2 regions of the Pseudoflavonifractor sp. An176 genome follow, and region 2 is predicted to be linked to the other one. Evidence: predicted binding sites of a transcription regulator. Region 2 holds the regulator's gene; the other holds the start of a gene.
What was found. Region 2 encodes HrcA, which represses chaperone genes, less so after heat shock. Its sites were predicted from a motif close to TGTTAGCACTCNNNNNNNNNGAGTGCTAACA; they were not measured.

Region 1 (19,141 bases), on a different contig from region 2:
CAGAGCGGAACGGGTCACCTTGGTGGGGTCCACGATACCGTTGGCGATCATGTCGCAGTACTCCTCCTTGTAGGCGTCGAAGCCGTAGCCCACCTGGCCAGCGGTCTTCACCTTCTCCAGCACCACGGAGCCGTCGATGCCAGCGTTGGTGGCAATCTGCTTCATGGGCTCAGCCAGAGCCTTGGCAATGATCTTCACGCCAGTCTTCTCGTCACCCTCCACGGTGTCCAGCAGGGCCTCCACGGCGCCGATGGCGTTGACGTAGGCAGTGCCGCCGCCAGCCACAATGCCTTCCTCCACGGCGGCACGGGTGGCGTTGAGGGCGTCCTCAATGCGCAGCTTCTTCTCCTTCATCTCGGTCTCGGTGGCAGCACCCACGCGGATGATGGCCACGCCGCCAGCCAGCTTGGCCAGACGCTCCTGGAGCTTCTCCTTGTCGTACTCGGAGGTGGTGTTCTCGATCATGTGACGAATCTGAGACACACGGGCGGCGATGTTCTCGGTGGCGCCAGCGCCGTCCACGATGATGGTGTTCTCCTTGGAGACCTTCACCTGACGGGCAGTGCCCAGCATGGTCAGGTTGGCTTCCTTCAGGTCCATGCCCATGTCGGTGGACACCACAGTGCCGCCGGTGAGGATGGCGATATCCTCCAGCATCTCCTTGCGGCGATCGCCGAAGCCGGGGGCCTTGATGCAGCAGACATTCAGGGTGCCGCGCAGCTTGTTGACCAGCAGGGTGGACAGGGCGTCGCCCTCCACGTCCTCAGCGATGATCAGCAGCTTCTTGCCGCTCTGCACCACCTGCTCCAGCAGGGGCAGCAGCTCCTGGATGGAGGAGATCTTCTTATCGGTGATGAGGATATAGGGGTCGTCCAGAACGGCCTCCATCTTCTCGGTGTCGGTGACCATGTAGGGGGTGATGTAGCCACGATCCAGCTGCATGCCCTCCACAACCTCAGAGTAGGTCTCGGCGGTCTTGGACTCCTCCACGGTGATGACGCCGTCGTGGGAGACCTTCTCCATGGCCTCGGCAATCAGAGCGCCGATGGTGTCGTCGCCGGAAGAGATGGCGCCAACACGGGCGATGTCAGAGGTGCCGGAGACGGGCTTGGAATTCTTCTTGATCTCCTCGATGGCTGCGGTGGTGGCCTTGGCAATGCCCTTCTTCATGACCATGGGGTTGGCACCGGCGGCCAGGTTCTTCAGGCCCTCACGGATGATGGCCTGAGCCAGCAGGGTGGCGGTGGTGGTACCGTCGCCGGCCACGTCGTTGGTCTTGGTGGAAACTTCCTTGACGATCTGAGCGCCCATGTTCTCAAAGGGGTCGTCCAGCTCGATCTCCTTGGCAATGCTCACACCGTCGTTGGTGATGAGGGGAGTGCCAAACTTCTTATCCAGCACCACGTTGCGGCCCTTGGGACCCATGGTGATCTTCACGGTGTCAGCCAGCTGGTTGACGCCACGCTCCAGAGCGTGACGGGCTTCCTCGCCGTAGCAAATAATCTTAGCCATAATTCAATTACCTCCGTAAGAAAAACTCAATTAGTCCTCGACAATGGCCAGAATGTCATTCTGACGAACAATATTGTACTCCTCGCCGTCCGCCCCGCAAAACCAGTTTTGCGGGGTACCCCGTTGGGGTGATTTCATATGCGGTTGTCGGAAGTCAATTCCGCCAACCTGCGCCGCATAAGCGGCGTCCCGCCTCTCGGCGGGTCCCTCAAAGTGGACGGCTGAAAATACCTTCGCTTTTAGTCCTCGACAATGGCCAGAATGTCATTCTGACGAACAATGTTATACTCCTCGCCGTCCACTTTGACTTCGGTGCCGGAGTACTTGCTGGTGAGCACCTTGTCGCCCACCTTCACGGTCATGACGACCTCCTTGCCGTCCACCACGCCGCCGGGACCAACGGCCACAACTTCGGCCATCTCGGGCTTCTCCTTGGCGCTGGCGGTGAGAATGATGCCGCCCTTGGTGGTTTCCTGGGCCTCCATGGCCTTCAAGATCACGCGATCTGCCAGAGGTTTCAGAGTCATAATTGGTTCCTCCTTATATCAATCCAATGGTTTACGGTTTCATAGGTTAGCACTCATTTTATCCGAGTGCTAACTCTAGATAAGATAATAACCGTTTCACTCCAAAAAATCAACCCCTATTTTTGAGAAATAGAGGTTGAGTGAAAAAAATTCATCTTTTGTTCACAAGGCGACAGGGAGAGTGCTAATTCGCCTCTTCCATCCGGGGCTGATAACTGAGGCCCTGGGGGTAGAAGAAATTCACCTTCTTGTCGGATAGGCGGATGTGGTAGCGCTGCTCTCGCAGCACCTCTCCGTCTACCACCGCCACCAGGGGCTGGGGTGCAGTGATGGTGAACTCGGTGCCCTCCACCGCCGTGATCAAATCCGGGTGCTGACGATAGCGGCCCTTGGCGTACTCTCCCACCAGGCGGAAGAAGGTCCGGCGGCTGACCTTGGGCACCACCAGCATTTCCAGCTTGCCGTCGTCGGGGAGGTTGTCCCCCACGGGCATAAAGCCGCCGCCGTAATAGCGGCCATTGCACACGCATACAATGGCAGTCTGACCCTGGTAGGCGTACTCTCCCGCCTCCACCTGGGTCTGGCGGCTGATACCTTTAAATAAGACATTGGCCACCAGCGAGAGGATGTAGGCCCCGATGCCCCGCACCAGGGGCAGACGGCGGTACTTGTGCACGTCGGCGGCAATGCGGGCATCCACTCCCGCACAGAAGATATCCACCCCCAGCTTTCCATTGCACTCCATCAGGTCTATGGCCACCTGAGGGCCTCGGCTGAGCTCCTCCAGCTGGGCAAACTTCTCCTTGTTCTCCGGTCCGAAGATTTTCAAAAAGTCATTGCCGGTGCCCAGGGGCACGTTGGTCACCGCCACATGGTCAAAGCCCGCTGCCCCGTTGATGACCTCATTTAAGGTGCCGTCCCCACCGCAGGCGTAGATGCGCAGGGGCTCTCCCCGCTGGGCGGCGGCTCGGGCGATCTCACAGGCCTCCTCCTGGCGCTGGGTGTGCACCACTTCACAGTCCAGGTCCAGCTCTTGAATCTGGTCCAGTAACTCATTTTCGTTCCCCGCTTTTCCGGCTGCGGGGTTGACGATAAATAAATGTTTCATTCCATTCTCTCTCCATCACTTCACGCCGTACTGGAACAGGTCGCACTTGAGCATGCCGTTGTACAGCTTCCGCTTCTTGTCCGCCTTTTTCCCGTAGGTGCGCTCAAACTCGGTGTGAGAGGACAGAATGGACACCTGCCAGCCGTCGGGGAACTTGTCCATGGCCCGGCCAAAGGCCCGATACAGCTCCTCGGCCTCCCGCTTCTCCATCAGCCGCTCGCCGTAGGGGGGATTGGTGACCACTCGTCCCCGCAGGCCGCCCCAGTGGAACCGGGTGGCGTCCGCCACTTCAAAGGACACCACGTCGTCCACCTCGGCCAGCTGGGCGTTGTGCCGGGCCAACTCCACCGCCTTAGGGTCGATGTCGCCGCCCCAGATCTCATAGTTCCCATCGAACTCTCCGTCCATGGCCTCGTCGGCGGCATCCAGCCACAGCCCGGAGGGCAGCTGGGTCCACTTCTGGGAGGAGAAGGAGCGGCCCAGGCCAGGGGCCCGGTTCTTGGCGATGAGGGCGGCCTCAATGGCGATGGTACCAGAGCCGCAGAAGGGGTCGCAGAAGGGGTCCTTTCCCTTATAGCGGGACAGGGCCACCATGGCCGCCGCCAAAGTCTCCTTCAAGGGGGCGGCCACGCCCTGGGCCCGATAGCCCCGCTTGTACAGGCCCTCGCCGGAGGTGTCCAACATCAGGGAAGCCTGGTCCTTAAAGATGGCAAACTGGACCTGGTACAGCACCCCCGTCTCCGGCAGGGTCTCCAGCCCGTACACCTTGCCCAGCCGCTTGGCAATGGCCTTTTTCACCATGGCCTGGCAGGTGGGCACGGCGTGGAGGGCGGAGTTGATGGCGTAGCCCTTCACCGGGAACTTGCCCTCCCGGGGGATGAACTCCTCCCAGGGCAGAGCGTAGGTACCCTCAAAGAGGGCCTCAAAGTTGGGGGCCATAAACTCCCCCAGGAGAATGAGCACTCTCGCTCCCGTGCGCAGGTTCAGATTCAGCCGGGGAATGTCCTTCTTGGTGCCGGTGCACAGCACCCGGCCGTTTTCCGCCCGCACGTCGGAAAGGCCCAGCTTCTTCACCTCATAGCTCACCAGGCTCTCCACCCCCAGCAGGGTGGGAATGACAAATTGCAGTTTCCCGTCCATATTCCATCCTCTCCGGGGGTCTCCCCTGTCGTCTTCAAATGGTCATAATCTTTTTTATTATACCCAATTTGACACCCCATGACAAGGATAATAATTTTTCGATATTTTCTCTAATGGTTACAAATTGTAGTGGTATCGCTGGGGTAGCTATGCTATACTACCCCCAAAGGAGGTGACCAGTATGGACACTGTTTATCAAATTGTCTGGCTGGCGCTGCTGATTATCTTCGCGGTCGCCGAAGCCGCCACCGTAGGCCTGACTTCCGTGTGGTTTGCCATCGGTTCTCTGGGTGCGCTGGTGTGTGCCCTGGCCGGAGGCAACATCTGGCTGCAACTGGGTATTTTCATTGTGCTCTCCCTGGTGTGCCTGGTGGCCCTGCGCCCCCTGGCAAAAAAATATCTGAACACCCGGGTGGAGCCCACCAACGCTGACCGGGTCATTGGGCAAGAGGCCCGGGTCACCCAGGACATTGACAACATCCAGGGCACCGGCGCCGTCACCATCGGCGGTGTCACCTGGACCGCTCGCAGTGAGCACGACACCCCCATCCCCGCCGGGGCCATGGTACGGGTGCTGCGCATAGAAGGTGTCAAAGTTATCGTAGAAGAGTAAGGAGGAAGTAATATGGATTTGATCTCTCTCATCATCCCGGTGGCCGTGATCATCATCATTCTGCTGATCATTGCCGCCAACGTCAAGGTAGTACCCCAGTCCAAGGCCATGGTTGTGGAGCGTTTGGGCGCGTTCCGTGCCGTGTGGAGCGTGGGTCTCCACTTCAAGATTCCCTTTATTGAGCGCGTGGCCAAAATGGTCTCCCTGAAAGAGCAGGTTGTGGACTTCGCCCCCCAGCCCGTCATCACCAAGGACAACGTCACCATGCAGATCGACACCGTCCTGTATTTCCAGATCACCGACCCCAAGCTGTATACCTACGGCGTGGAGCAGCCCCTGAGCGCCATTGAGAACCTCACTGCCACCACCCTGCGTAACATCATTGGCGACCTGGAGCTGGACCAGTCCCTCACCAGCCGTGACCACATCAATACCCAGATGCGCTCCATTCTGGACGAGGCCACCGACCCCTGGGGCATCAAGGTCAACCGTGTGGAGCTGAAGAACATCATGCCTCCCCGGGACATTCAGGAGTCCATGGAGAAGCAGATGCGTGCCGAGCGCGAGCGCCGGGAAGCCATCCTCCAGGCCGAGGGCCAGAAGCAATCTCAGATTCTGGTGGCTGAGGGCGAGAAGCAGTCCGCCATTCTCCGGGCTGACGCCGCCAAGCAGGCCAAGATCATGCAGGCCGAGGCCGAAAAGACCGCCCGCATCCTGGCCGCCGAGGCGGAAAGCGAGGCCATTCTGAAGGTGCAGCAGGCCACCGCCGACGCTTTGAAGCTGTTGAACGAGGCCGCTCCCAACTCCGAAGTGCTCCAGCTCAAGGCTCTGGAGGCCTTCCAGAAGGCCGCCGACGGCCGTGCCACCAAGATCATCATTCCCAGCGAAATTCAGGGACTGGCTGGCCTGTGTGCCTCTGCCAAGACAGTGTTTGACTCTGTCACTCCCAATCCCGCTGCCCCGGCTCCCACCCAGAAGGCTCCTACCCCCAAGCCCTGAGGAAGGCCAGGACTTCCCCATAAGACAACACCCACAGCAAACGCTCCTGGAATCCCAGCGATTCCAGGAGCGTTTATCGTGTCGAACCAGTTCGACACGATTCTCAAAAATGCCAGCATTTTTTCGAAGAGTTGCAGCCCGCTGCATGCATAATCGGGTCAAAGGACGACCCGATTCCACACTGGCGGGCTGAGAAGTGTTTTTTCCGATGCGCATGTCCCCGGAAAAAACGGATTTTGATTGATTTTCCCGCCCTCGGGCGGGAAAACTCTGCCGAGGGCTTTTTGTCGCTGCAATTTGTCGTTATCCATTTTATTTTGACGTTATCGTCACAAAATCCCATTTTCAATACATGTATAAAGGAAGGTGACCCGGAATGTTGTATGACGTTGTCCCCATTCAGACCCGTTATCGAGGCATTGGGCGGTGTCTGGACGGTGCCGATTTTTACCCCAACGAGTCCAAGAAAGAGTTTTCCCAGCTGCTGGACCAGTACGCGCAATCCCTGGACCAGTGGCAGAATCCCCCTTCCCAACAGGGGCTGGCTAAAATGATGGAGCTTTGCTCCCTGCTGCGGCAATTCCATTTCCCCTGTGAGGTGATCGTGTACGACTCCACCCCCTTGGAGCGGGCTTACGGCTATGGGCTGGAGTTTCTGGGGGTGGACGTGGCCCACAATCTGGAGGAGTCTCTGCTGTATGGCGAAGTGCCCAACGAAGCGGAGGAGTTTCTCAATGAACACGGCCTGTGCCCCCGCACCGAGGATGTAGCGCAGATTCTCCCGCTGCTGGACTGCGGCGATGACGATAAGAACTGGGCCCCCTGCTATGTGTACGCCGTCTCCATCCACAGAAACACCGGCCCCCGGGATATTCCTGATATCTACCGGAAGCCCCTACAAAAGGAGATCATGCACCTGCATTTTGACAGCGTGTACCGGGACCTGTCCATGGTGTCCTATGAGTTCTCCTTTGACCACCTGTCCCACGACTTTCCCAAGGTCAACAGCCTGACCATGTACGCGTTCCTCATGTACGTCATCTCCCAGGAGGAGAGCCCGGACAAACACCTGACCATCTGCAACTACCTGACCTTCATGGAGCCCACGATCCTGGGGGCGGACGCCCTCATCCACTGGCACCTCACCCGTGCGCTGGAACTTGACCCGGGAAACCGGGAGGTACTGCGTTGGATTCTCTCGGTCTATGACGGAAACCCGGACTGCCCCTTCTCCCAGGCGCAGCTGGAGGAATACCGCCGGACCCTTAAAGGCACACAAACAGGAGGAGATAATCTATGAACGTACGCCTACATGGAATTCTCCCCGAAGGACTGGGGATGCACTTTATGCACCATGGAAACCGGATGGATTTGTCCCCGGACACCCCGGTGGAGGTGGACGTGGCGGAGGGTGAGACCCTCACCCTGGTCCAAGACCCGCCCTTAACCAGCAAATGGAAGGTCTTGGCCGCCCTGGGCATTGTGATCACCGCACCATTACAGGTTGCCCTGCATTTCGGCGACACCAAATGGGATGACGTGATGCCCTACCGCCTGGGGGCTGTGCTCCGTCCCACCAAAGACGGTTCTTGCACGGTCCAAGTCACCAAGTCGAACCAAGCCCTGCATCCCCCCAAGCTGGAGGTCACGGGGGATGGGGTGGCCCTGGAAAAGTCCACCTGTGAGCCGGTTCCCCAAGTGCTCCATCAGGCATTCTTCATCCATATGTGCCGTGTATTTGGGATGCTCCTGTGGGCCCTGGTCCTGTTTGGTGCACTCTTGTATGTTGCCGTAACGCATCAGATTTATGGGGCCGCAGCCATCTGCGCCGTGGTAGCCCTGGCCCTGGTTCTGGTGTGCGGGTACATCGGCATGGATAGCCGAAAGGTGCTCCGCCAAGATCTGGAGCGTTTGCGGAAAATTGGCGGGAAACACGCAAACACATAAGGAGGTCTGACATGACTGATCTCAACACCGCTCTACAGGATGTCTATGCTTCCGTGATTCGCCGCTTTCATGTGGATTTACCCAATAAAAAGGTAGAATTTGATTTGGAATCCACCGACTACGGCACTACCACCACCCACAAACTCACCTTTATAGGCTGTATCTCATGTCTGTGGGTGGAAAAGAGGAAAGACGACAGCACCTTTGATTTTCAGGCCTGCAACTACTACGAATTGACCTCGGTCCTGGTCCGTACCACCACCGCCACCTCCACAGACCCATGGCTCCAGCAATATCCCCTGGAATACAACATTGCGGTGGAAATTTGGGAGTCTGCGCTGCTGCTCCACGCCCAAGAGGTGTGTATGGATGGATTTCATTTTCCCATTCCCGAATCGGACAAGGTTATTGGATAGGAGGTGCACCATTGCTACAACTCCAACCGGACAAAGACGGCCTTCAAATCCATTTGGGCCGCGCCTCTCAGCAGGAAAAAGCGGCCCTGATGGACCGCATTCTTGCCGCTCTGTCCGACTCTGACCATCTGCAATTTCTCATTTGGATGAGCGGACTAGAAGGAACCTTGGATGATGTTCTAAAAGACATCCCCACCCAAAACTACCACTATGACCGGGAAGAAACAGGCCGCTTCTTCACCAAAAAGCTGGCAACTCTTCGTCTCTGGACCCGCCACAAGGAGGACATGGTCACTCTGGCCACCTATTTTGGCGCTTTGAATGAAGGCTATATCCATGTGGACGTGCTGGACTCTGGAGACGAGGTGGATATCTCCACCCTTCCCCAGGAAACTTTGGAGGCATATGTCTTACCCAAACGGCGATTGGCATTTGTGGTAGAGCCGGACGGTGACCTGCTCCAGGTCCAGTATTGTCGAGACGCCGCAGACTTCCACGCCATTGCCGCCGCCATCCATCCCATGCACACCTGAATTTCGGGAGGACAATGATATGCAGCAATTACAGTTGAAACATATCTACAAGTATCCGGCATACGATCTGGTGCCCTCCCCCGATGGCAAATTTCTAGCCGTGTCAGGGGATCGGTGTATTCGCATATTCTCTCTTCCCGCCCTGGCTCTGGAGAAAACCATTTATGTGCGCGACCCCAGCTCCATGGCCTATCTACACGACGGCTCCCTGCTGATCCTCAATACCACCGGGGGCTTGTTCCACTGGCGGGACAACACCCTCCACTCGCTGGGCCATTGGCCGGATCACCTGTGGAGGGAACGGCCCATCTTCCGCTGTGGGCCGGACAGCGTCGTCTTGGGGTACGATGAGGGCGTGTGTCGGTACTGCCTTTCCACGGGACAGTTTACCCCCATCTATACCTGCCCAGACAAATCTCTGTATTTCGCCGGGGTGGCAGATGGTCTGCTCCACTTCCTGATCTATGATAGGAAAAAACATTGGGGTTCTCCCTCCTATGTGGTGATGGACCCACAGGGTACGATACACAGCTGTTCGCTGGTAGACCGCAAAATTGACTGTCGGAACACCTCACGGCCAGGAATTGTAGACGGGGGATATCTTGCCATGACCTTCTTCGGTAAACACCCCATCTTAGGGGGAAGTGTCCTGTATCTTATTTCCCCGGATGGTCATACCACGGAGATTGACTTACCGAAACATTTCCGCTGTTCCCCCTGTATCTCCGTGGTGGGGTCCAGCCGCTATCTGGCCATTCCCAACGACTTTCACCATGATCTCACCATTCTGGACCGCAAAGATGTGAGCACCCGGTTTTATATTTCCACGGAGGAGTTGCACCACACCAGTAAAATCACCTGGCTCTCCGACTGCCTCTTCCTGTCCGATAGGGAATTTCTAGTGGGGACCTGGACCAGATTGTTCCGGTATGAGATCACAGAACAGCCCTAACCTATTTGTGAGGTGTTCCCTTTGATTCGTTTCATCACTCCCCAAGAGGACCATAACCTCTATCTGGAACAGCAAAAACTGCTGGCACAGGCTGAGGCCCAACCCGGTCCCGAGCCCCTGCTCCGTCTGGCGTTGCTGTTGGATTTCCCACCCATTGCAGACTATGAATCCGCCATAGAACTTCTGTGGCAGACTTGGCTGCAATTTCACGATGCCAGAGCCGTCCTTCTGGGGGCCTACACGGGTCTGATGGAGGGCGCAGGCATTGGAGCGTCCTTTTCTGCTGTGTTGCAGGACGGGCTATCCCAGGCCGCCCCCAAGCTCCAAGCCTGTGGGGCATACCTGCTGGCCAAACAAATCCAAATGTGGTCCACCGGAAAGACTGCCCAGGCGACTGCCCTTTTGGAGCGGTCCATTTTCCTTTGCCCGGACACCGTGACCCCCTATCTGGAATTGGCTCGGCTGCGCCCCCGGCAACGTCAGACGCTGCTGGAAACGGCCCGTACCAAGGTACAGCGGGTGTACTCGGTGGCTCAGCTGGAGGGAATGCCGCTGGAAGCACTTCTCTCCCCAGACCAAATGATCGACGAAATTCTGGGTATCGAATGTAGCGAAATCACGGTTCCAGAAATCAAATAATTTACTTGTTTCGAGAATTTCTGGTCTTCCTAGCCCAGAAGTGTCTAGACTTACGAAACCTGTGACCGCATGCATAACCACAACCAGGCAGGAGAACCCAAAACGTTCTCCTGCCTGGTTGCTTTTACTTTTCTCTTGAACTGTATCTCCCTCACTCTACTCCCGGCTCGCTGGGCTGGGGACTGACCTCCGGGACAGGGGTCGTCTCCGGCTCCGGGGTAGGAGTGGGGCTGGGCGTTGGCTCAGGTGTGGGCTCTGGCGTTGGGGTTGGCGTGGGTGCCGGGGTAGGTGTGGGATCGGGCTGGGAGAGATACTCTTCCAGGCACAGGCCGCTCTCATACACCTTTGTGGCCAGCTCTACTCCCAGGTAGCGCACGTGCCAGGGCTCGTACTGGTACCCGGTGATACTCTCCTTCCCCTTGGGGTAGCGGATGATGAATCCGTACTCGTGGGCGTGGGCGGCCAGCCACTTCCCCGCCGGGGTGTTGCCGTAGTTGTTGTTGATGCTGCCAATGTCAAAGGCCAATCCCGTCTGGTGCTCCGAGTGCCCCGGCCAGGCGGAATAGGTGTTGGCCGCCGCCACCCCGTCTGCGGCGGCATACTTGCGGTACAGCTTGTCCTGATAGTCAAAGGAGCGGTAACCGCTGAGCAGGGGCATGGAGAACCCGGCGTTTCTCGCCCCCGCCTGGAGGCGGCTGAGGGCGGCGCTGGCTGTGGCGTTATAGCCGCCATAGCTGCGGGGCAAAGCGTAGGTCTTGTTGACAATCAGCACCCCCTTGAGGTAGGTGGGCTGCACCGTGTCATAGTAGCGGTACGCCTTGCCGCTGGGGCTGAGGGTCTGGGGCTTGGAGGTGGACGAGCCGCCTCCCTGGCTGCCCCCTCCTCCCAGAGAGCTGCCCCCCTGCCCGGGCTGGGTGGGCTTGGGCGTAGGCGGCGTAGTGGGGGTGGCCGTCTCCTGGGGCTTCTGGGTCACCTCGGGGCTGGGAGAGGGGGTTGGGCTCGCCTGGGGCAGTTCAGACTCCGTCGTCCCCGGCTGGGTGTGCTCCACCCTCTGGGTAGCGGGGGCCTGGGTCCCTACCTGGTTGGCGGTGTCTCCACACCCTGCAGCCAACAAGGCCAGGGCTGCCGCCCAAGCTGCCAGAGCCACCAAACGCTTGTCTCTCATGGCCGTTCCTCGCTTTCTCTCCGCCTCCCATGGAGGCCGGATGTACAGTTACCCTCAGTTTACCGAAAATCCCCCCCGGTGTAAATGGACTTTCACAAATATTTATAAAATCTCAAGGGTAGTACACCTCTTGCAGCACCAGGCCCTGGGCGGGGGCGGTTTTCCCCGCTGCGGTGCGCTCACGGGCCTCCAAAATATCCACCATACTCTCGGGAGTGCGCTGGCCCAGCCCCACCTCCAGCAAGGTGCCAGTCAAAATCCGCACCATGTTGTACAGGAAGCCATCCCCCCGGTACACCAGGGTCAAATCACTTCCACACACCTCGACCCCGATGTGGAACACTTCCCGCACCGTGGACTTTTTGAAGCGGCGATTTCCACAAAAGGAGCGGAAGTCGTGCTTCCCGGTGAGGTACCCAGCGGCCCGCTCCATGGCAGCCAGGTCCAAAGGCTCCTCCACCCGGTACTGGTATTTCCGGGCGAACACGTTGGGGACACTGCCCATGCGGATGTGGTAGCGGTACTCCTTGCCGGTGGCGGACAGCCGGGCGTGGAACCGCTCCCCCACTTCCACCACGTCCACTACCGCCACATCCTCGGGAAGATAGCGGTTGAGGTAGTTCTGTACCTCTTGGGGGGTGTACCCTTCCGGCAAGTGGACGCTGGCCACCTGGCCCTGGGCGTGGACCCCGGCATCGGTGCGGCCCGCTCCCTGGATTTCCACAGGCTTCCCCACCATACGGGACAACACACCCTCCAGACGGCCCTGGAGGGTGTTGTCGGTGTTGCCCTGACGCTGCCAGCCGTCGTAGCGTGTGCCGTCGTACTGTATCGTCAGTTTAACATTCATATCTTACTTCTTGGCCTTGGACTCCACCACGTCGGTGAGCAGAGCCACAAACTCGTCGAAGGACATAGCGCCCAGGTCGCCGTCGGCGCGGTGACGGGGGGAGACGGTGCCGTTCTCCATATCCCGGTCGCCCACCACCAGCATGTAGGGGACCTTCTCCAGCTGGGCCTCCCGGATCTTCTTGCCGATCTTCTCGTTGCGGTGGTCCACTTCCACCCGGAAGCCCATGTTGTCCAGCTTGGAAGCCACCTGGTCGGCGTACTCGGCGGCCCGGTCGGTGACGGGCAGCACCTTCACCTGCACCGGGGACAGCCAGGTGGGGAAAGCACCGGCAAAGTGCTCGGTGATGACGCCGATGAACCGCTCGATGGAGCCCAGCACCACCCGGTGGATCATGACGGGGCGGTGCTTCTCGCCGTCCTCGCCCACGTACTCCAGCTCGAAGCGCTCAGGCAGCTGCATGTCCAGCTGGATGGTGCCGCACTGCCAGGTACGGCCCAGGGAGTCGGCCAGATGGAAGTCCAGCTTGGGGCCGTAGAAGGCGCCGTCGCCCTCGTTGATGACGTAGTCCTTGCCCAGCTCCTCCACAGCGGCCTTCAAGGTCTCGGTGGCGAAGTCCCAGTCCTTCTCGTCGCCCATGTGGTCCTCGGGCATGGTGGACACCTCGATCTGATAGCTCAGGCCGAACACGGAGTACACCTCATCGAACAGGCGCACCACGTTTTTGATCTCGTCCTTCATCTGGTCCCAGGTCATAAAGATGTGGGCGTCGTCCTGGGTGAAGCAGCGCACCCGGAACAGGCCGTGGAGGGCGCCGGACAGCTCGTGGCGGTGCACCAGGCCCAGCTCACCCACACGCAGGGGGAGGTCCCGGTAGGAGTGGGGCTGGCTGGAGTACACCAGCATGCCGCCGGGGCAGTTCATGGGCTTGATGGCAAAGTCGGTGCCGTCGATGACGGTGGTGTACATGTTGTCCTTGTAGTGGTCCCAGTGGCCGGACCGCTCCCACAGCTGACGGTTGAGCATCATGGGGGTGGAGATCTCCACATAGCCGTAGCGCTTGTGCACCTGACGCCAGTAGTCAATCAGGGTGTTGCGCAGCACCATGCCACGGGGCAGGAAGAAGGGGAAGCCAGGGCCCTCGTCCCGGAGCATAAACAGGCCCAGCTCACGGCCCAGCTTCCGGTGGTCCCGCTTCTTGGCCTCCTCGATCTTGGCCAGGTACTCATCCAGTTCGTCCTTCTTGGGGAAGGCCACGCCGTAGATACGCTGGAGGGTCTGGCGGTTGGAGTCGCCACGCCAGTAGGCGGCGTTGCAGGCGGTAAGCTTGATGGCGTTGCCCTTGATGCGGCCGGTGGAGTCCAGGTGGGGACCGGCGCACAGGTCGGTAAACTCGCCCTGACGGTAGAAGGAGATGACGGCATCCTCGGGGAGATCGTTAATGAGCTCCACCTTGTAGGGCTCGCCCTTCTCCTCCATGAGAGCCAGAGCCTCAGCCCGGGGCAGCTCAAACCGCTCCAGCTTCAGCTTCTCCTTGCAGATCTTGCGCATCTCCGCCTCCAGCTCAGCCAGCTGGGTCTCGGAGAAGGGCTCGGGGGTGTCAAAGTCGTAGTAGAAGCCGTTCTCAATGGCGGGACCGATGGCCAGCTTCACCTCGGGGTGCAGCCGCTTCATGGCCTGGGCCAGCACATGGGAACAGGTGTGCCAATAGGTCTTGCGGTACTCGGGATTTTCAAAGGTGTACAGATTCTTTTCTTCGCTCATGGTATTGCCCTCCTATCAGATTGTTTCGGGGCGAAGGTATGCAAAAAGCCTCACCCCTGAGATTGGTTCAGGGGTGAGGTATGTAGCTACGCTGCACCTGTTCGCGACGCACGGCTTCCCTCCGACTCGGGCAAAAAACAGATTTGCCAGCAAATCTTATTTTTCGCCCTCGCTCCGGTCCATCCGTGCTGCTCACGACGGTTCCACGCACTTATACTCCACGGTTCCACCCTGCTTGCAAAGCGAAGTGCGTAGCACCCGAAAGCAGGGCAACAGCGACACACGCAGACCGAAAAACAGGCCGGGTGCAGCCCGGCGGCATTTTCGGCGGAGTGTGGAGCAGTTGGCCGTTGCGAAGGGTGCGAGCATGACACCAAAAGTGCGCCAGTGCCTGCACATAACGTCTTGCCGCTTGTGTCCTCTGTAACGGGAGGGTCCCGTCCCGGTCATGTCCCGGGCAGCTCGGGAGTGGTACCGCCGAAGGCAATTGCAGGATGCTTGCACCAAACACATCCCTCTCTGGGCAGCTGCTGATTTCGGCTCTTCTCCGTCCACGCCATTTTGATGGGGACACTATATCACCTGTGGGGGGAATTGTCAAGGGTAGGGTGCACCGTATCGGCTCCCTCCGGGAGGGATCATCCTCCTCCAATGTCTCAGGTGCCGGCTTGCCAGCCTGGCGGGGGACGCTCCGCTGGGGTCCATTTTGACTGGCCAAAATGGACGAAAAGCCACTTAGGGCGTTCCCCCCTAAGAACCTCCCCTGGGGTACAGGGCTGGAACTGCGTCAAGGTGCTTGTTCGGCCCGTTTGTCTGGCCGTGTTCCTGTTGGTGCCGCCACACCAGGCCATCCTGGGCAGCTGGCCCTATGGCGTGGCGGTTTTCCCGTCCGGGCCTACTCTGGAGAAACGACTGTTCCCAGCCGTGGGTAGCCAGGCTCCCGGCAGCCGGGAACGGCTGCAACACTCCAAACTAAGGCCCTGGCAATAGAAGTACCATCCCACAGAAGATCGGGCACCACCCATAGAATGACCCAATCATCCATGTGACCCCACCGGGCCAAGGGCCGACCATAGCCTTGACGCAGTTCCAACCCCGTATCAAAAGGGGGTCCTTAGGGGGGAACGCCCTAAGCGATTCTTTCCCCCATTTCTTATCGCTAAGAAATGGGGCCTAGCGGAGCGCGTCTCCCCTGCCAGGGTGGCAGGGCAAAACCAGGAAAACGGGGAGGAGCAAGCCCCTCCCCTACGCCCCTATATGGGTGAGTATTTGCAAAAACACCCAATCCCCGGGATTCCTCCCAGAGATTGGGTGATGTTTCATCATTCTGGTTTCTGGATGCCAAAGAAGCGGCACCCGTTTTGGGTAGTGGCCTCCACCACCTCCGCCACGGTGAGGTTTTTCACCAGGGCAATAGTCTCCGCCACCCGGTAGACGTGGCGGGAGTCGTTGCGCTTACCACGGAAGGGCTCGGGAGAGAGATACGGAGAATCCGTCTCAATCATAATCCGGTCCAGAGGCAGCCACTCCAGCACCTCCAACGCCTTGCGGGCATTTTTGTAGGTGACCACTCCGGTGAAGGAGAGCATCCACCCCATGTTCACCAGGGTTTTGGCGTCCTCCAGGCTGCCGGAGTAGCAGTGGTACACGCCCGTGATATTGGGATGGGCCTGCACCGCCTCCAGGCAGTCCCCGTGGGCCTCCCGGTCGTGGACGATGATGGGCAGGTTCAGCTGCTCCGCCAAGTCCATCTGGGCGTGGAAGACGTGCTTCTGGAGGTCCCGGGGCGGGTTGTCCTTCCAGTAGTAGTCCAGGCCGATCTCGCCGATGGCCCGCACCTTCTGGTGCTCCCGGGCCAGCTGTTCCAATTCAGAAAGCCAGCTGTCCTGCCAATCGGCGCAGTCCCCGGGATGGACGCCCACCGCGGCGTACACGTAGGGGAAGGTCTCAGAGAGCTCCACGGCGGTGCGGGAGGTGGCCAGGTCACAGCCCGGGTTCACCACCAGCCCTACCCCGGCCTGGGGCAGGGCGGCGAGAACTTCCATGCGGTCGTCCTTGAACTGGTTGGAATCGTAGTGGGCGTGGGTGTCAAAGAGCATGGTAGACACCCTCGTTAGCACAGCTTGGCCCCGGCGGGGATGGCGTCGCTGACCATGAGCAGGTTCAGCTTCTCCTCGCCACGCTCGGTGTGGACGGCGGAGATGAGCATCCCCTGGCTCTCCTGGCCCATCATCTTGCGGGGGGGCAGGTTGACAATGGCCACCAGGGTCTTACCCATGAGCTCCTCGGGCTTGTAGTACTGGGCAATGCCGGAGAGAATCTGGCGGGGGGTTCCGGTGCCGTCGTCCAGGGTGAACTTGAGAAGCTTGTTGCTCTTCTTCACGTTCTCGCAGTTGACCACCTTCACAGCACGGAGGTCGTTCTTGCAGAAGGTGTCAAAGTCCACCTGCTCCTGGCTGAGAGGCTCCACCTCCAGGGCGGGGAGAGCGGCCTTCTTGGCCTCCTCGGCCACCCGCTCCAGCTCCTCCAGGGCCTTCTCGGCGTCCACACGGGGGAACAGGTTCTCGCCCTTGGACACGGTGGCGGTGTCGCTGAGGCTGCCCCACACGCCGGCGCTGTCCCAAGTGCGGCAGCCCTCACAGGCGCCAATCTGGGCAAACAGCTTGTCCATGCTCTCGGGCATGAAGGGGGTGAGGAGCACGCCGCAGATGCGGGTGGTCTCCAGCAGGTTGTACAGCACGTGGGCCAGGCGGGCGCCGCTTTGCTCCATGTCCTTGGCCAGGGCCCAGGGGGCATTCTCGTCAATGTACTTGTTGGCCCGCTGGATGACCTTGAACACCTCTTCCAGAGCCTTGTGGGGGGCGTAGGTGTCCATGTCCTTCTGGTAGGCGTCCCGCAGGGCGGAGGCCATGCCGATGAGCTGGGTGTCCACCTCCTGGGGCTCGGCCCAGGTCTTGCACCCGGCGGGCAGCTGGCCGCCGAAGTACTTGCCCACCATGGCGGTGGTGCGGCTGACCAGGTTGCCCAGGTCGTTGGCCAGGTCGGTGTTGATGGTCTGGATGAGCAGTTCGTTGGAGAAGTTGCCGTCGGAGCCGAAGGGGAAGGTGCGCATGAGGAAGAAGCGCAGGGCGTCCACCCCGAACATCTCAGCCAGGATATAAGGGTCCACCACGTTGCCCTTGGACTTGGACATCTTGCCGCCGTCCAGCAGCAGCCAGCCGTGGCCAAAGACCTTCTTGGGCAGGGGCAGTCCCAGGCTCATGAGCATGGCGGGCCAGATGATGGAGTGGAAGCGGACGATCTCCTTGCCCACGATGTGCACGTCGGCGGGCCAGAACTTATCGAAGTCGTCGTACTTGTCGTTGTCATAGCCCAGGGCGGTGATGTAGTTGGACAGGGCGTCCACCCACACATACACCACGTGGCCGGGGTCGAAGTCCACGGGCACGCCCCAGGTGAAGGAGGTACGGGACACGCACAGGTCCTCCAGGCCGGGCTTGATGAAGTTGTTCACCATCTCGTTGACCCGGCTGCGGGGCTCCAGGAAGTCGGTGTTCTCCAGCAGGTCCTGGATGCGGTCGGCGTACTTGGACAGACGGAAGAAGTAGGCCTCCTCCTCGGCGTCCTGCACTTCCCGGCCACAGTCGGGGCACTTGCCGTCCACCAGCTGGGACTCGGTCCAGAAGGACTCGCAGGGCTTGCAGTACTTGCCCACATACTTGCCCTTGTAGATGTCCCCGTTCTCGTACATCTTCTTAAAGATTTTCTGGATGGCGGAGACATGGTAGTCGTCGGTAGTGCGAATGAAGCGGTCGTTGGAGATGTTCATCAGCTTCCACAAATCCAGCACGCCCCGGTCGCCGCACACGATCTTGTCCACGAACTCCTTGGGGGACACACCCGCCTCGGCGGCCTTGTCCTCGATCTTCTGGCCGTGCTCGTCGGTGCCGGTGAGGAACATCACCTCACGGCCCCGCAGACGCTGATAGCGGGCGATGGCATCGGTGGCCACGGTGCAGTAGGTGTGGCCGATGTGCAGCTTATCGCTGGGGTAGTAAATGGGGGTTGTGATATAAAAACGATTGTCAGACATGGGTATCCTCCTCCTTGTTCTCTCCGGTAAACATCATGGCTTGGGATTCCTCCCGGCTCCAGGTCCAGTCCTCCTCCACCCGGGGCTGAGGCTCCGGCTGGGTCAGAGGCGGCTGCTGGTCCTGGGGCTCAACCTGGGGCTCTGGGTCCTGAATGGAACAGGTGTCCAGATTTCCCTCCCAGCCCACCTTGGGCGGATTTTGCAGGTTGATGGGCAGCCGCCACAGGGCCGCCAGGGCGGCGGCAGACTGGGAGATGAGCAGCATGGCGGTGCCGGTGTCCGGACTGGAGGCCAGGGCCACCCAGGAGCACACCACCGTCATCCCCGCCAGCCACAGGGTGCGGCGGGGCCGGGCGGCGGCACAGGACATGCCCGCCCAGTCGGTGTACATCAGCATCCCGGCGATCACCGCCAGCAGCAGGGGCACATAGTCCCACAGCACCGGGTCAGCGGCGCAGTTGCGGTAGGTATTCAGCAGCCAGCCGCACCCGGCACAGGCGGGCAGGGCCGCCCAGAAGCCGCCCCGGCTTCTCCGCCCGGGGTGGTAGCCGTCCCGGCCAATTTGCAGCAGTCCGAAGAAGGCCAGCAGGGCCAGTACGGCGGTGACCATACTCAGCACACCGTTGTCGCCCCCCTGCCAGGTCTTCATGGCCAAAGCAACCTGATAGGCCTTCCACAGGGCCCGGCCCTGTCCAAAGAGCATGGGCACAGCGGCCAGAGCGCTGAAGGCACTGAACCACATCAAGGCCAGAAAGACCAGGTCTCCGGTGGCGAAAAAGCTCATGGCCCATCTCCGGCCCCGGACCTGAGCGCGCGGGGGCCGAACAATCGGCTGACGGGCGGCCAGAATGCACAGCACCGCCGCCGCCATCACCAGCACACA
Region 2 (11,940 bases):
TATGCCTGTGGGTATCTGGACAAGACCTATGGGGAGATTTTGGAGGCGTATCGGGCGGGGGAGCCGGGGACGCCTCAGGAGATGTTAGAGAAACTGCCACCCTGCCCGGTGAAGCTGGGAGAAGAGGAGATTTCCCGCATGGTCACCATGCGGGAGGAGGAGAACGCCAGCTTTCGGGCCATCGGCAGGGCGTTCCACATCACACCGGAAAAGGCCCGGCATACCTATGAGATGGTGTATCACCGCAAGGTGTTGGAGTATGTGGAGAGACTGCAACAGCAGGCGAGAACCTGGGAGGAGCGCAGGGAACTCTGGCGGCGGTATTTTGGCGGGTATCAGTCGGCGAAAACACGGTATGAGAACATCCTAGGAGAGATTGAGAAACAGGCATGAGTTTGGTTCTGGCATTGTGTTTTTCCTATAAATCAGGTATACTATTATCAAAACGCAAAGGAGGCGGGCGGTATGAACAGCAAGGAAACACGGAGGATAGAATATGTTTTGACCACCCATGCCATTGAGAAATTGACCCCTAGCGAAAAGGCGGTTGGCCTATGCCGGAAGGTGACGAAAGGAACCGTCAGTGCAGATGCTGCGGTATCCGCACTGTTGAAGGAGTACGGCGTCAAGCGGATGCGTGCCCATGGATAAGGGCTTTGGAAAATACGACGTCTATGCCGTTGCAGGGTCGATGTACTGCTATCGGGGTACCAGCGTATTGAAAAATCGCTTTGGTTTGAGAGACATGGAAACGCTGAAAAAATTGGAGGCGGATATTTCAGCGGTTCGCCAAAGTGATCTGTTGACCCATCCCATTCAGGGACGCTTTTCCCCCAACCATCTGTGCCGGATTCATCGGTATCTGTTGGGAGATGTCTATCCCTTTGCCGGGCACTTTCGTCGGGAAGACATTATGAAAGGAAATACCCGATTTTTAACCCATGGAGAGATAAATGCAAAGCTGTCCAAGCTGCTGGAAGAATTGGCAGAGGAAGATTATCTCCAAAATCTGTCCTTTGAGGCATTGGTAGACCGTAGCGCCTACTATTTTGCAGAGCTGAATTATATCCACCCCTTCCGGGAAGGCAATGGGCGTTCCATACGGGAATTCATGCGACAGCTGTATGCTCTGAATGGGTATGAGGTGAATTGGGCGGCGGTACCGACCCAGACATTTCTCAAGGTGATGGAAGCATCTGTGTTTGATACCACGTACTTGAGAGATATTCTGCGCATCAGTTTGACCAAGAGTCAACCATGAGAAAGGCCAGCTCTGGGCCCAAGTGGAACAGTATGTCCTGCTGGTGGTACTGTTGGGTGGGCTATTCGTGCCCCTGTATGTGGCAGCCAAATGGCATAAATAAAAGAAAGAGGTGTGGGCCAAGCTCACACCTCTTTTTGATGGTTTGGGGAAATTAGGCCTCGTTTTCAATGGCCATAATCTTACCCACACGGCGCGCATGGCGGCCGCCCTCAAACTCGGTATTGAGGAACACGTCCACAATGCGGTCGGCCATGTTGGGGCCAATGAGAGCGCCGCCCATGGCCAGCATGTTGGCGTCGTTGTGGCGGCGGGTCATCTCGGCGGAATAGGGCTCGCTGCACAGAGCGCACCGGATGCCCCGGACCTTGTTGGCGGCAATGGAGATGCCCACGCCGGTGGTGCACATGACAATGCCCCGGTCACAGTCGCCGCTGGCCACCAGCTGGGCGGCAGCCTTGGCAAAATCGGCGTAGTCGCAGCTGTCGGTGGAGTAGGTGCCGCAGTCCACCACCTGGTGGCCCTGTTCGGTCAGGTACTGCTTGAGGTGCTCTTTCATGGCGAAGGCGCCGTGATCGCTGCCAATGGAAATTTTCATGTTCAGGACTCCTTTTGCTTAAAGTTTGTGGAGAACAGGGCGGCGGCCCTGATAGGTGGTGACGTGGGAGAACCCGGCCTCCCGCAGCAGCTCCAGGGCCTCGGGAATTCCCAGGGCCATGTGCTCGGGCTGGTGGGCATCCGACCCCACGGTGACATACTCGCCCCCGCAGTCCTTGAACCAGCGCAGCAGAGGCAGCCACTCCTCCAGGGACATGCCCCGGCAGGTGTTTACCTCCAGGGCGTGGCCGATGGCGGCTACTTGGCGGAAAATCTCCTCCACTTGGTCCTGGAAGGGCTCCAGGGTCAGGTGCTGTCCGTCCCGGGCCATGTAGCGCAGAGGATAGTTGATGTGGGCCAGGGAGTCGTAGCAATCCGGGTACTCCTTCACCAGCGCCCAGGTATGGCTGAGGGCGTTTTCCACCGCCTGACGGCACAGGCCGGGGTCAGCGGTGAAGTTGGTGAAGTAGAAATCCTGGTTGTTCTGCGCCCCAATCCAGTTGTGGAGGGAGCCCAGCACAAAGTCCAGCTCCTCCCCGGCCTGGGCCAGAATGGCCCGGGCAGCCTGGGGATTGTAGGGGGCGGAGCCCAGCTCCAGCCCCAGGCGCACGGTGAGGGGAGCGTCTCCCCGGCCGTGGTACTGGTCCAGAGCCTCTTGCCAGGGGAAGGTGAGGGTGGGCTTGCCGTCCCCGTCCAGCAGGTCGCAGTGGTCGGTGATGCACAGCTCCTGGACCCCCGCCTGTACGGCGGCGGCCATCATGTCAGACAGGGAAGCGGTGCTGTCAAAGGAAATACGGGTGTGGGTATGAGAATCACAGAGATACACAGGGAATCAGCCTCGCAGAGTTTTCCCGCCCGCAGGCGGGAAAAGAATCGGAATCACGTTATTTTCACGGACATGTGCCGGGAAAATAACACTTCTCATGGCGGATGGGGTGACTTTTTCGTAAGAAATCGAGCCACATCCGCCATGCAAAACCTTCTCCAAAGAAGTCCTTGGACTTCTTTGGATTATAGAGGCCAGCTGGGGAACCAACGCAGGAACACCTCGCTGTACCACAGCGGGATATACAGTCCGGTGAGGGCGGGGTAGAAGATGGCGTACACCGCCACGGTGCACCCGGTGAAGCCGTAGACGGCCAGGGTGGCCCCCTTCTTGTGCCGGTCCAGCATGTCGTTCATCAGATAGGCGATGGCAAAGACCAGGAACAGGATGGTGGGGAAGTAGTGATAGGCAAACAAGGTGCGGCCAATGGGCAGCCAGGGCAGGAACTGAGAGAGAATGGCGATGAGGATGAACAGTCCCCGTCCACACTTGCGGCGGATGGTCTGGATGAGCACGGCGAAGAAGGCCAGCAGGCCCGCCCAGGACACCAGGGGGTTGTTAAAGGAGGCAAACAGACTCTTGACCCCCTCGGTGTTGGCCAAATCCAGGTCCCGGTAGTACAGAATGGGCCGGGCGTCAAAAATCCACTGATACCAGCTGGACTGGTAGGGGTGGGTGGAGTGGACGCCCTGGTGGTAGGAGAGCATGAACTCCTGGTTGCTCCACATCACATTCAGCAGGTTGTCCAAGGTGAGATTGCCCTGGGCAGTGGCGTAGGGGATGTAGGAGGCGGTGTAGATCACCGAGGGCAGGAGCACAAAGAAGATGATGGACAGGGAGGTGGTGCTCAGCACGAAGCTGATGAAGTCGAAGCCCTGGGGGGCCAGCTTCCACTCCCGGTACCGGAACACCAGGCCCAGCAGCCACATCACCGCCAGACCGGCCCCGGCGTAGATCACCGTCCACTTGCAGGCGCAGCCGATGCCCCAGAACAGTCCGCACAGGAACAGGGGCACAGCGGTTTTCCGCAGGGAAGAGCCCACGGGGCAGCACAGCCAGCGGTACATAAAGTAGTAGGACACCAGGATGAAGAACACCCCGTAGGTGTCTATGGTGCCGATACGGGTCTGTACCAGGTGCATGAAGTCAAAGGCGAAGAGACAGGTGCCGCAGAAGGCCACCGGGGTCTTGCCAAAGAAGTTTTTCAGGAACACATAGAGAATGGGCAGCATGAGCACCCCGAACAGGGTCCCCATAAACCGCCAGCCAAAGGGCACCATGCCGAAGAGGGCGATGCCAATGGACATGATGAGCTTGCCCAGGGGCGGGTGGGAGACCTCATAGGGATAGATGTTGTTCAGATGCTCCAGAGCGGTGCGGGGGTGGTAGATCTCGTCAAAGTAGGAGGAGTTCCTATAGGTCTGCTTGGTGGTCCACTCCTCCGGCTCGTCAAACAGGGCCTCGGCCCCCACGTCCACATGGTCGGGGATGAGAGGCTCGCCGTCACTCCACAGGGCCAGCTCGGCCAGCCACACGCCTTCTGTCCGGTCAGCGGTGGTAGCGGTGATGCGGAAGGTGGTGGCCTCCAGGGTCACCGGGGGCACGTCCATGCCCTCGGGAATCTGGTTTAAGTCCACCGTCTCCCATTTAAATAAGGTGGCGTAGTTCTGGTCCAGGTCCACCCACTTCCAGTCCGAGCCGTTGTTGGTGTACTCCAGACGGTAGGTGCCAGTGCCCAGAGAGGTGTAGAAGGAGATCTCATCTACCTTCACCGGCTGGGAGAAGGAGAAGGTGTAGGAGTCCCCCTGCTGGAACTTCACGTAGGACTCCGGGGCGGACATACTGCCCAGCTGGAAGAAGGCGGTGATGGCGTAGATCACCGTCACCAACATCAGGGGAATCCAGTCGCACCGCTCCATGGGGGTGTAGGGCAGGGTGAGACTCATGGACTTGCGCCGGGACTGGGCCTCGGACATGGCAATCCACTCCAGGGAGTTGGCCCGGGGCTTGAGGCAGTACCAATAGTAAACGAAAAAGGCCACCACAATGGCCATCCCCATCAGTGCAAACACAAAGGCGGGGGAGAGATTGGTGAAGAACCAGCCAACCCCGGTGACCGCGCTGTCCCAACCCTGCTGTATTCGCTCAAACAGGTTGGGAGAGGCGGAGGACGTGGCGGTGGCAGCGGTGAAAAGCTCCATAGCGGTTGACCTCCTAGGTGAACATAGACATAGATATACATATTTTACTACGAATGGCCGCTGATGAAAAGACTCAAATGTGAAATTACCCCGCTCTTCCGGGAATTGTTAGCAATCGGCCGGGAATACTGCAAAAAACCCTGTGTGTTTTATCCCCCATTTCCATTCACATTTAATTTACAACTGAACTATTGACAATTCACGGGGGTGGTGGTACAGTATCTTTAGCACTCGGGGATAGTGAGTGCTAATACGAGAGAACAGGAGGATGCCGCTTGGACCTGACAGAACGAAAAAAGAAAATTTTACGGGCTGTGGTGGAAAGCTATATCCGCACCGCCGAGCCGGTGGGCTCCAAGGCAATTTTGGAACTGGCGGATTTAAAGGTATCCTCCGCCACCATTCGAAATGAACTCTCCGACCTCACCGAGATGGGGTATCTGGAGCAGCCCCACACCTCCGCCGGACGGGTGCCGTCCCCCAAGGGGTATCGGCTGTACGTCAACGAGCTGATGGAGGAACAGCGGCTGAGCCTGGAGGAGACGAAGCAGATCAACGATGCCCTGCATTTGAAAATGCAGGAGCTGGACAAGGTCATTGACCAGGCCGGGCGCATGGTGTCCCAGCTGACCAACTATCCCGCCTTTGCCTTGGCGGGGGAGCGGCGGCGCACCACCATCCGACGCTATGACCTCATCATGGTGGACACCAACTCGTTCATCGTGGTGGTGATGACGGACAGTAACGTGGTGAAAAACAAGCTCATCCGCCTGCCCACCGACCTGTCCCAGCCCCAGCTGCAAATGCTCACCACCCTGCTCAACGCCTCCTTTGTGGGCAAGAGCCTGGAGGAGCTGACTCCCGAACTGATGCGGGTGGCGGAACACGCGGCTGGCAGTGCCTACGGCCTCATCTCCCTGGTGGTGTCCTTTGCCATGGAGGTGCTGGACGCCCTGGAGCACGGCCCGGTGTACACCGCCGGAGCCAGCCACATTTTAGACCACCCGGAGTACCGGGACGTGGACAAAGCCCAGAAGCTCATGAGCTACCTCAATGAGGAGCAGTCCCTGGCCAACGTGCTGGACCTGCCCGCCCTCAGTGAAGACAACACCAAAATCCTCATTGGGCCCGAGAACGTGGCCGATGAATTAAAGGATACCAGCGTGGTGCTGGCCAGCTACGACATCGGAGACGGCATGAAAGGCGTCATCGGTGTGGTGGGGCCCACCCGCATGGACTACGCCAAGGTGGCCGCCAAGCTGTCCTACGTGGCAGACGGCCTGTCCAAGCTCTTTGGAGGGCAGGGCGGACTTCCCCCAGCCATTGGCGAAAAGGAGGAATAGTACCCCATGGATGAGAAAAACGTGAACAAGGAAAACCTGGAGCCCCAGGTGGAGAAAGAGGAGCTGGTGGAAGAGCCGCAGCCCGACACCCAGCCCGAGGCCCCAAAGGCCGACCAGCCGGAGACCGGAGCGCCCAAGGCGGATGATCAGTTGGCCCAGGCCGAGGAGAAATACCTGCGCCTGGCCGCCGAGTACGACAACTACCGCAAGCGCACCGCCAAGGAGAAGGAGAGCGCCTGGACCAATGCCAAGGCCCAGACCGTGGCCGCCTTCCTTCCGGTGTACGACAACCTGGAGCGGGCTTTGAAGCAGCAGACCACCGACGAGGCCTACGCCAAGGGCGTGGAGATGACCATGAAGGGTCTTCAGGATGCCCTCAGTAGCCTGGGTGTGGAGCTGATTCCCGCTTTGGGCGAGACCTTCGACCCCAACCGCCACAATGCCGTGATGCATGTGGAGGACGACGCCGCCGGGGAGAACACGGTGGTGGAAGTGTTCCAGCAGGGCTTTACCTGCGGGGATAAGGTCATTCGGTTTGCCATGGTAAAAGTGGCCAACTGATTCATATATTACCCTTTGTAAAAACATATTTGCCATATATTTAGGAGGAATTATTATGTCTAAGATTATTGGTATCGACCTTGGTACGACTAACTCTTGTGTGTCCGTCATGGAGGGCGGCGAGGCCGTCGTCATCCCCAACGCCGAAGGTAACCGCACCACTCCCTCTGTGGTGGCCTTCTCCAAGGACGGCGAGCGCATGGTGGGCCAGGTGGCTAAGCGCCAGGCCATCACCAACCCCGACCGCACCGTGATCTCCATCAAGCGTGAGATGGGTTCCGACTACAAGGTGGACGTGGACGGCAAGAAGTACACGCCCCAGGAGATCAGCGCCATGATCCTCCAGAAGCTGAAGGCGGACGCCGAGGCTTACCTGGGCCAGACCGTCTCCGAGGCCGTCATCACCGTCCCCGCTTACTTCACTGACGCTCAGCGTCAGGCCACCAAGGACGCCGGTAAGATCGCCGGCCTGGAGGTCAAGCGTATCATCAACGAGCCCACCGCCGCCGCTCTGGCCTACGGTGTGGATAAGGAGAGCGACCAGAAGATTATGGTCTACGACCTGGGCGGCGGCACCTTCGACGTGTCCGTGCTGGAGGTCGGCGACGGCGTCATCGAGGTGCTGGCCACCGCTGGTAACAACCGTCTGGGCGGCGACGACTTCGATAAGTGTGTCATGGACTGGATGGCCGCTGAGTTCAAGAAGGCCGAGGGCATCGACCTCACCGGCGACAAGGTCGCCATGCAGCGCCTGAAGGAGGCCGCCGAGAAGGCCAAGATCGAGCTGTCCGGCGTGACTTCCACCTCCATCAACCTGCCCTATATCACCGCTGACGCCACCGGCCCCAAGCACCTGGAGCTGACTCTGACCCGTGCCAAGTTCAATGAGCTGACCGCTCACCTGGTGGAGGCCACCACCGGCCCCGTGCGCCAGGCCATGAACGATGCCGGTCTGAAGTCCAGCGACCTGCACAAGGTGCTGCTGGTGGGCGGCTCCAGCCGTATCCCCGCTGTCCAGGAGGCCGTGAAGAAGATCACCGGCCTGGAGGGCTTCAAGGGCATCAACCCCGACGAGTGCGTGGCCATGGGCGCTGCCATCCAGGGCGGCGTGCTGGTGGGCGACGTCAAGGGCCTGCTGCTGCTGGACGTCACTCCTCTGTCCCTGGGCATTGAGACCATGGGCGGCGTGATGACCAAGCTCATCGAGCGCAACACCACCATCCCCGCCAAGAAGAGCCAGATCTTCACCACCGCCGCTGACAACCAGACCTCCGTGGAGGTCCACGTGCTCCAGGGTGAGCGTGAGATGGCGCAGTACAACAAGACTCTGGGCCGCTTCCACCTGGACGGCATCGCTCCCGCCCGCCGCGGTGTGCCTCAGATCGAGGTGACCTTCGACATCGACGCCAACGGCATCGTCAACGTCACCGCCAAGGATATGGGCACCGGCAAGGAGCAGAACATCACCATCACCTCCTCCACCAACATGTCCAAGGAGGACGTGGAGAAGGCCGTGCGGGAGGCCGAGCAGTTCGCTGCTGAGGACGCCCGCCGCAAGGAGGAAGTGGACACCCGCAACCAGGCCGACCAGATGGTCTACCAGACCGAGAAGACCCTGGAGGAGATGGGCGACAAGCTGGATGCTGGCGACAAGGCCAACATCGAGGGTGAGCTGAACAAGGTCAAGGAGGCCCTGAAGGGCACCGACACCCAGGCCATCAAGAACGCCACCGAGGGTCTGACTAAGGCCTTCTACGCCGTCAGCGAGAAGCTGTACAGCCAGGCTGGTGCTCAGCCCGGCCCCGACATGGGCGGCGCTGCTGGCGGTGCCACTGGCGCCACCAACAACGGCGGCGACGACAATGTGGTGGACGCCGACTACGAGGTCGTGGACGACAACAACAAGTAAGAACAAGACCGGGTTTCACAAGCGGGGTGCATCAAACCACCCCGCTTGTGGCAGGTTTATTTATCCTGCCCAGTGAGGTGACGACATACAATGGCAGAACAAAAACGTGACTATTATGAGGTCCTGGGCGTGTCCAAGACCGCCTCGGACGATGAATTGAAAAAGGCCTACCGCAAGCTGGCCAAGCAGTATCACCCCGACCTGAACCCGGGCAATGCAGAGGCGGAGACGAAGTTCAAGGAGGTCAACGAGGCCTATGAGGTGCTGTCTGACAAGGACAAGCGGGCCAAGTATGACCAGTTCGGTCACGCCGGGGTAGACCCCAACTTCGGAGCGGGCGGCTTTGGAGGCGGCGGCTTCGGTGGGTTCGACATGGGCGACGTGGACCTGGGCGACATCTTCGGCTCCTTCTTCGGCGGCGGCTTTGGCGGGTTTGGCGGCGGTCAGCGCCAGGCCAACCCCAACGCCCCCAAGCGGGGCGCTTCTCTGCGGGTGAACATGACCATCACCTTTGAGGAGGCCATGCGGGGCGTGGAGAAGGAGATCAGCCTCAACCGCACCGAAAACTGCACCACCTGCCACGGCTCGGGCTGTGCCAGCGGCACCACCGCGGAGATCTGCCCCGACTGCCACGGCACCGGCCAGGTGCGCATCCAGCGTGGAGCGGGCGGCTTCGCCTTCACCACCACCGCCCCCTGTTCCAAGTGCCGGGGCACCGGTAAGATCATCCACCAGCCCTGTCCCGACTGTCATGGAGACGGCCAGGTGCGCCGCCCTCGCAAGATCAAGGTGAAGATTCCCGCCGGCATCGACGATGGCCAGTCCATCTCCATGCGGGGCCAGGGCAACGAGGGCCTCAACGGCGGACCCGCCGGGGACCTGCTGGTGAACATCTCGGTGATTCCCGATCCCCGCTTCCAACGAGACGGGTACGACCTGTACCTGGAGCAGAAGGTGAGCTTCACTCAGGCCGCTCTGGGCGCCGAGCTGCAGATTGATACCATCGACGGCAAGGTCAAGTACAACTTGCCCGCCGGGACCCAGCCCGGCACCACCATCCGCCTGCGGGGCAAGGGTGTGCCCAACGTCCACGGACGGGGCCGGGGCGACCAGTACCTGCTCATCAAAGTACAGGTGCCCACCAACCTCACCAATGAGCAGCGGGACGCTCTGAAGGAGTACGCCCGCACCATGGGGGAAGGGTCCCCCGCTCCGGCCACTCCGGTGCGGGACTTCTTTGAGAAGAAGCGGAAGAAGAAATAAAAAACATAAAATGAAATGCGGAAGGTCTGTTGCAGGACCTTCCGCCTTCTTTTTTGTCAAATCTTGCAGATGGGATGGCCATGGTGTAAAATGGATGAAATAGACGGTACAGACAGGAGGAAATCGAGCCATGGCAGCCATCACATTTACACAAATTATGAACTGCTATCCCGATAATCCAATGGTTTACAAGCATATCAAACAGGATTGTGGCAAACTGATTCCCTTTGTGGGGGCGGGTCTGTCCGTGCCCTGCTATCCCTTATGGCCCGAGGCTCTGAAAGAGCTGGCGGAACAGGTGGCAGTATCAAAGAAAAAAAAGGCTATTGTAGCTAAAATAGAGGGGGGAAACGCAAAACTACTAAAGGCGGCGCAGGCTCTGGAAGATTACTGGGGAAAGAAAGGAATGGCAGACCATCTGCTGGAGCTTTTTTCCGCCGCCAAAATCCAAGAGCACAGGGAGAAGTTGCCCCATCAGAGCGTCTGGCTGCTGCCTATGCTGTTTCCGGGGATGCCTGCGGTGACCACTAACTTTGACCGGGTGCTGGAGACGGTGTATGAACTGCAAGGGGCTAAGTTTGACACGGTGATTTTGCCCAACCGCCAGGAGCTGCAAGACCAGTTGCGGCAGGGAGAGCGCCATGGCCTGTTGAAGCTCCACGGAGACATCGGAAGCGAAACCCTGGAGTATTCCTCCATCATCTTTGGGAAGCGGCAGTATGAGGGGGCCTATCAGCCGGGGACTCCCATGGTAACCAATCTACAGGCGTGGTTCTCGGGAAAAATGCTGCTGTTTTTAGGGTGTAGCCTGAAAGCGGACGAATATCTGAACCTGTTGCAGGAGGTAGTGCAGCTGCATCCCGGAGTGACCCACTACGCCATTTTGGAGTGCGAAGATGTGAGGGATGCCGCCGCACGGGCCAGGCAGTTGAGGGACCAGTGGGGGATTCAGGCCCTGTTTTATCCCAAGGGGCGGCACGAGGCGGTGCGGGTCGTCCTGGAAAAGCTGCTGGAGGACCACAATCCCACCGCCTATCAGGCTTTGACTACCCATGTGGGGGCGTTACCCGACCAGAGCCCCAGCAGCCGCTTCCACTACAAAAGCGGAGCGGTCTCCTTCCACGGCAGACAGGAGGAACTGGAGCAGCTGCGGGAATTCTGCGGCCAGGAGCATGTGGCCTTTCGATGGTGGGCGGTGACTGGCGCAGGCGGCGCAGGGAAAAGTCGCCTGGTGTACGAGTTCGGGCGGGAGATGGAGCGCGCTAGCTGGAACGTACTTTGGCTCAATTCCGCCCATATGGACCACTTGGATACCCTGCCCATCCCAACCAAGACCCTGGTGGTGGTGGACTATGCCCAGGCCTATCTGGGACCGCTGGGGCACTGGATGGAACAACTGGCCCAACGGCCCCGCCTGGTCCCGGTACGGCTGCTCCTGTTGGAGCGGGACGGTAAAAGTCTGGATGGTAGCTCTTGGGGTAGTGGATTGAAAGCTGAGGTACGTCGAGCCAAATCCATTCGAGAGACCTGTTGGAAAGAGCCATTTTTACAGCTCAACCATTTGCAGGAGGAGGAACTTCTCCGCATTATGACAGACTATGCGGACACAGTGGGCAAGAGATTGCTGGAAGCCAAAGGCCAACAGCTGCTGGAGACCTTGAAAACCACGGACCCAGGACTGTACCGCCCTCTATACGCCATGTTCCTCACTGACGCATGGGGTAACGGCCAGCAGCTGGAGCAGTGGGGGCCGACGGCGGTGTTAGACTATGTGCTGCAACGGGAAAGTGAATATTTTGAGGAAAAAACAAAGGAGGCCATCGGGAATATACCCCGTTTGAGGAAGATTCTAAATAAACTTTGTTTGGTGGCTACCATTTGGGATGGTATTACACCGGAGCAGGTGGCCCAAGAATATCCAAAGCTGTGGGAGGCGTTTCAACAGCAGGCGGAAAGGGTGGACTGCGTGGAATCAGAGG

Region 1: a site for HrcA is predicted at 2,084-2,114, ahead of B5F12_RS06380 (co-chaperone GroES). Genes of this name have one in related genera too.

The regions. Positions count from the first base shown of each region.
Region 1 covers NZ_NFKO01000010.1:747-19,887, forward strand. Annotated here, with positions in the region: gene groL (chaperonin GroEL) at 1-1,512, opposite strand, end outside; gene B5F12_RS06380 (co-chaperone GroES) at 1,752-2,039, opposite strand; gene B5F12_RS06385 (diacylglycerol kinase family protein) at 2,224-3,147, opposite strand; gene B5F12_RS06390 (class I SAM-dependent RNA methyltransferase) at 3,163-4,287, opposite strand; gene B5F12_RS06395 (NfeD family protein) at 4,469-4,900, shown strand; gene B5F12_RS06400 (SPFH domain-containing protein) at 4,913-5,899, shown strand; gene B5F12_RS06405 (hypothetical protein) at 6,276-7,199, shown strand; gene B5F12_RS06410 (hypothetical protein) at 7,196-7,846, shown strand; gene B5F12_RS06415 (hypothetical protein) at 7,858-8,262, shown strand; gene B5F12_RS06420 (hypothetical protein) at 8,274-8,795, shown strand; gene B5F12_RS06425 (hypothetical protein) at 8,815-9,747, shown strand; gene B5F12_RS06430 (hypothetical protein) at 9,769-10,386, shown strand; gene B5F12_RS06435 (M15 family metallopeptidase) at 10,538-11,551, opposite strand; gene truA (tRNA pseudouridine(38-40) synthase TruA) at 11,664-12,401, opposite strand; gene thrS (threonine--tRNA ligase) at 12,405-14,165, opposite strand; gene B5F12_RS06450 (TatD family hydrolase) at 15,488-16,264, opposite strand; gene metG (methionine--tRNA ligase) at 16,279-18,258, opposite strand; gene B5F12_RS06460 (hypothetical protein) at 18,251-19,141, opposite strand, start outside.
Region 2 covers NZ_NFKO01000044.1:888-12,827, reverse strand. Annotated here, with positions in the region: gene B5F12_RS11020 (hypothetical protein) at 1-393, shown strand, start outside; gene B5F12_RS11015 (hypothetical protein) at 466-651, shown strand; gene B5F12_RS11010 (Fic family protein) at 644-1,261, shown strand; gene rpiB (ribose 5-phosphate isomerase B) at 1,416-1,859, opposite strand; gene B5F12_RS11000 (PHP domain-containing protein) at 1,878-2,684, opposite strand; gene B5F12_RS10995 (glycosyltransferase family 39 protein) at 2,870-4,885, opposite strand; gene hrcA (heat-inducible transcriptional repressor HrcA) at 5,161-6,228, shown strand; gene grpE (nucleotide exchange factor GrpE) at 6,235-6,789, shown strand; gene dnaK (molecular chaperone DnaK) at 6,845-8,698, shown strand; gene dnaJ (molecular chaperone DnaJ) at 8,789-9,961, shown strand; partial or broken gene B5F12_RS10970 (SIR2 family protein) at 10,092-11,940, shown strand, end outside.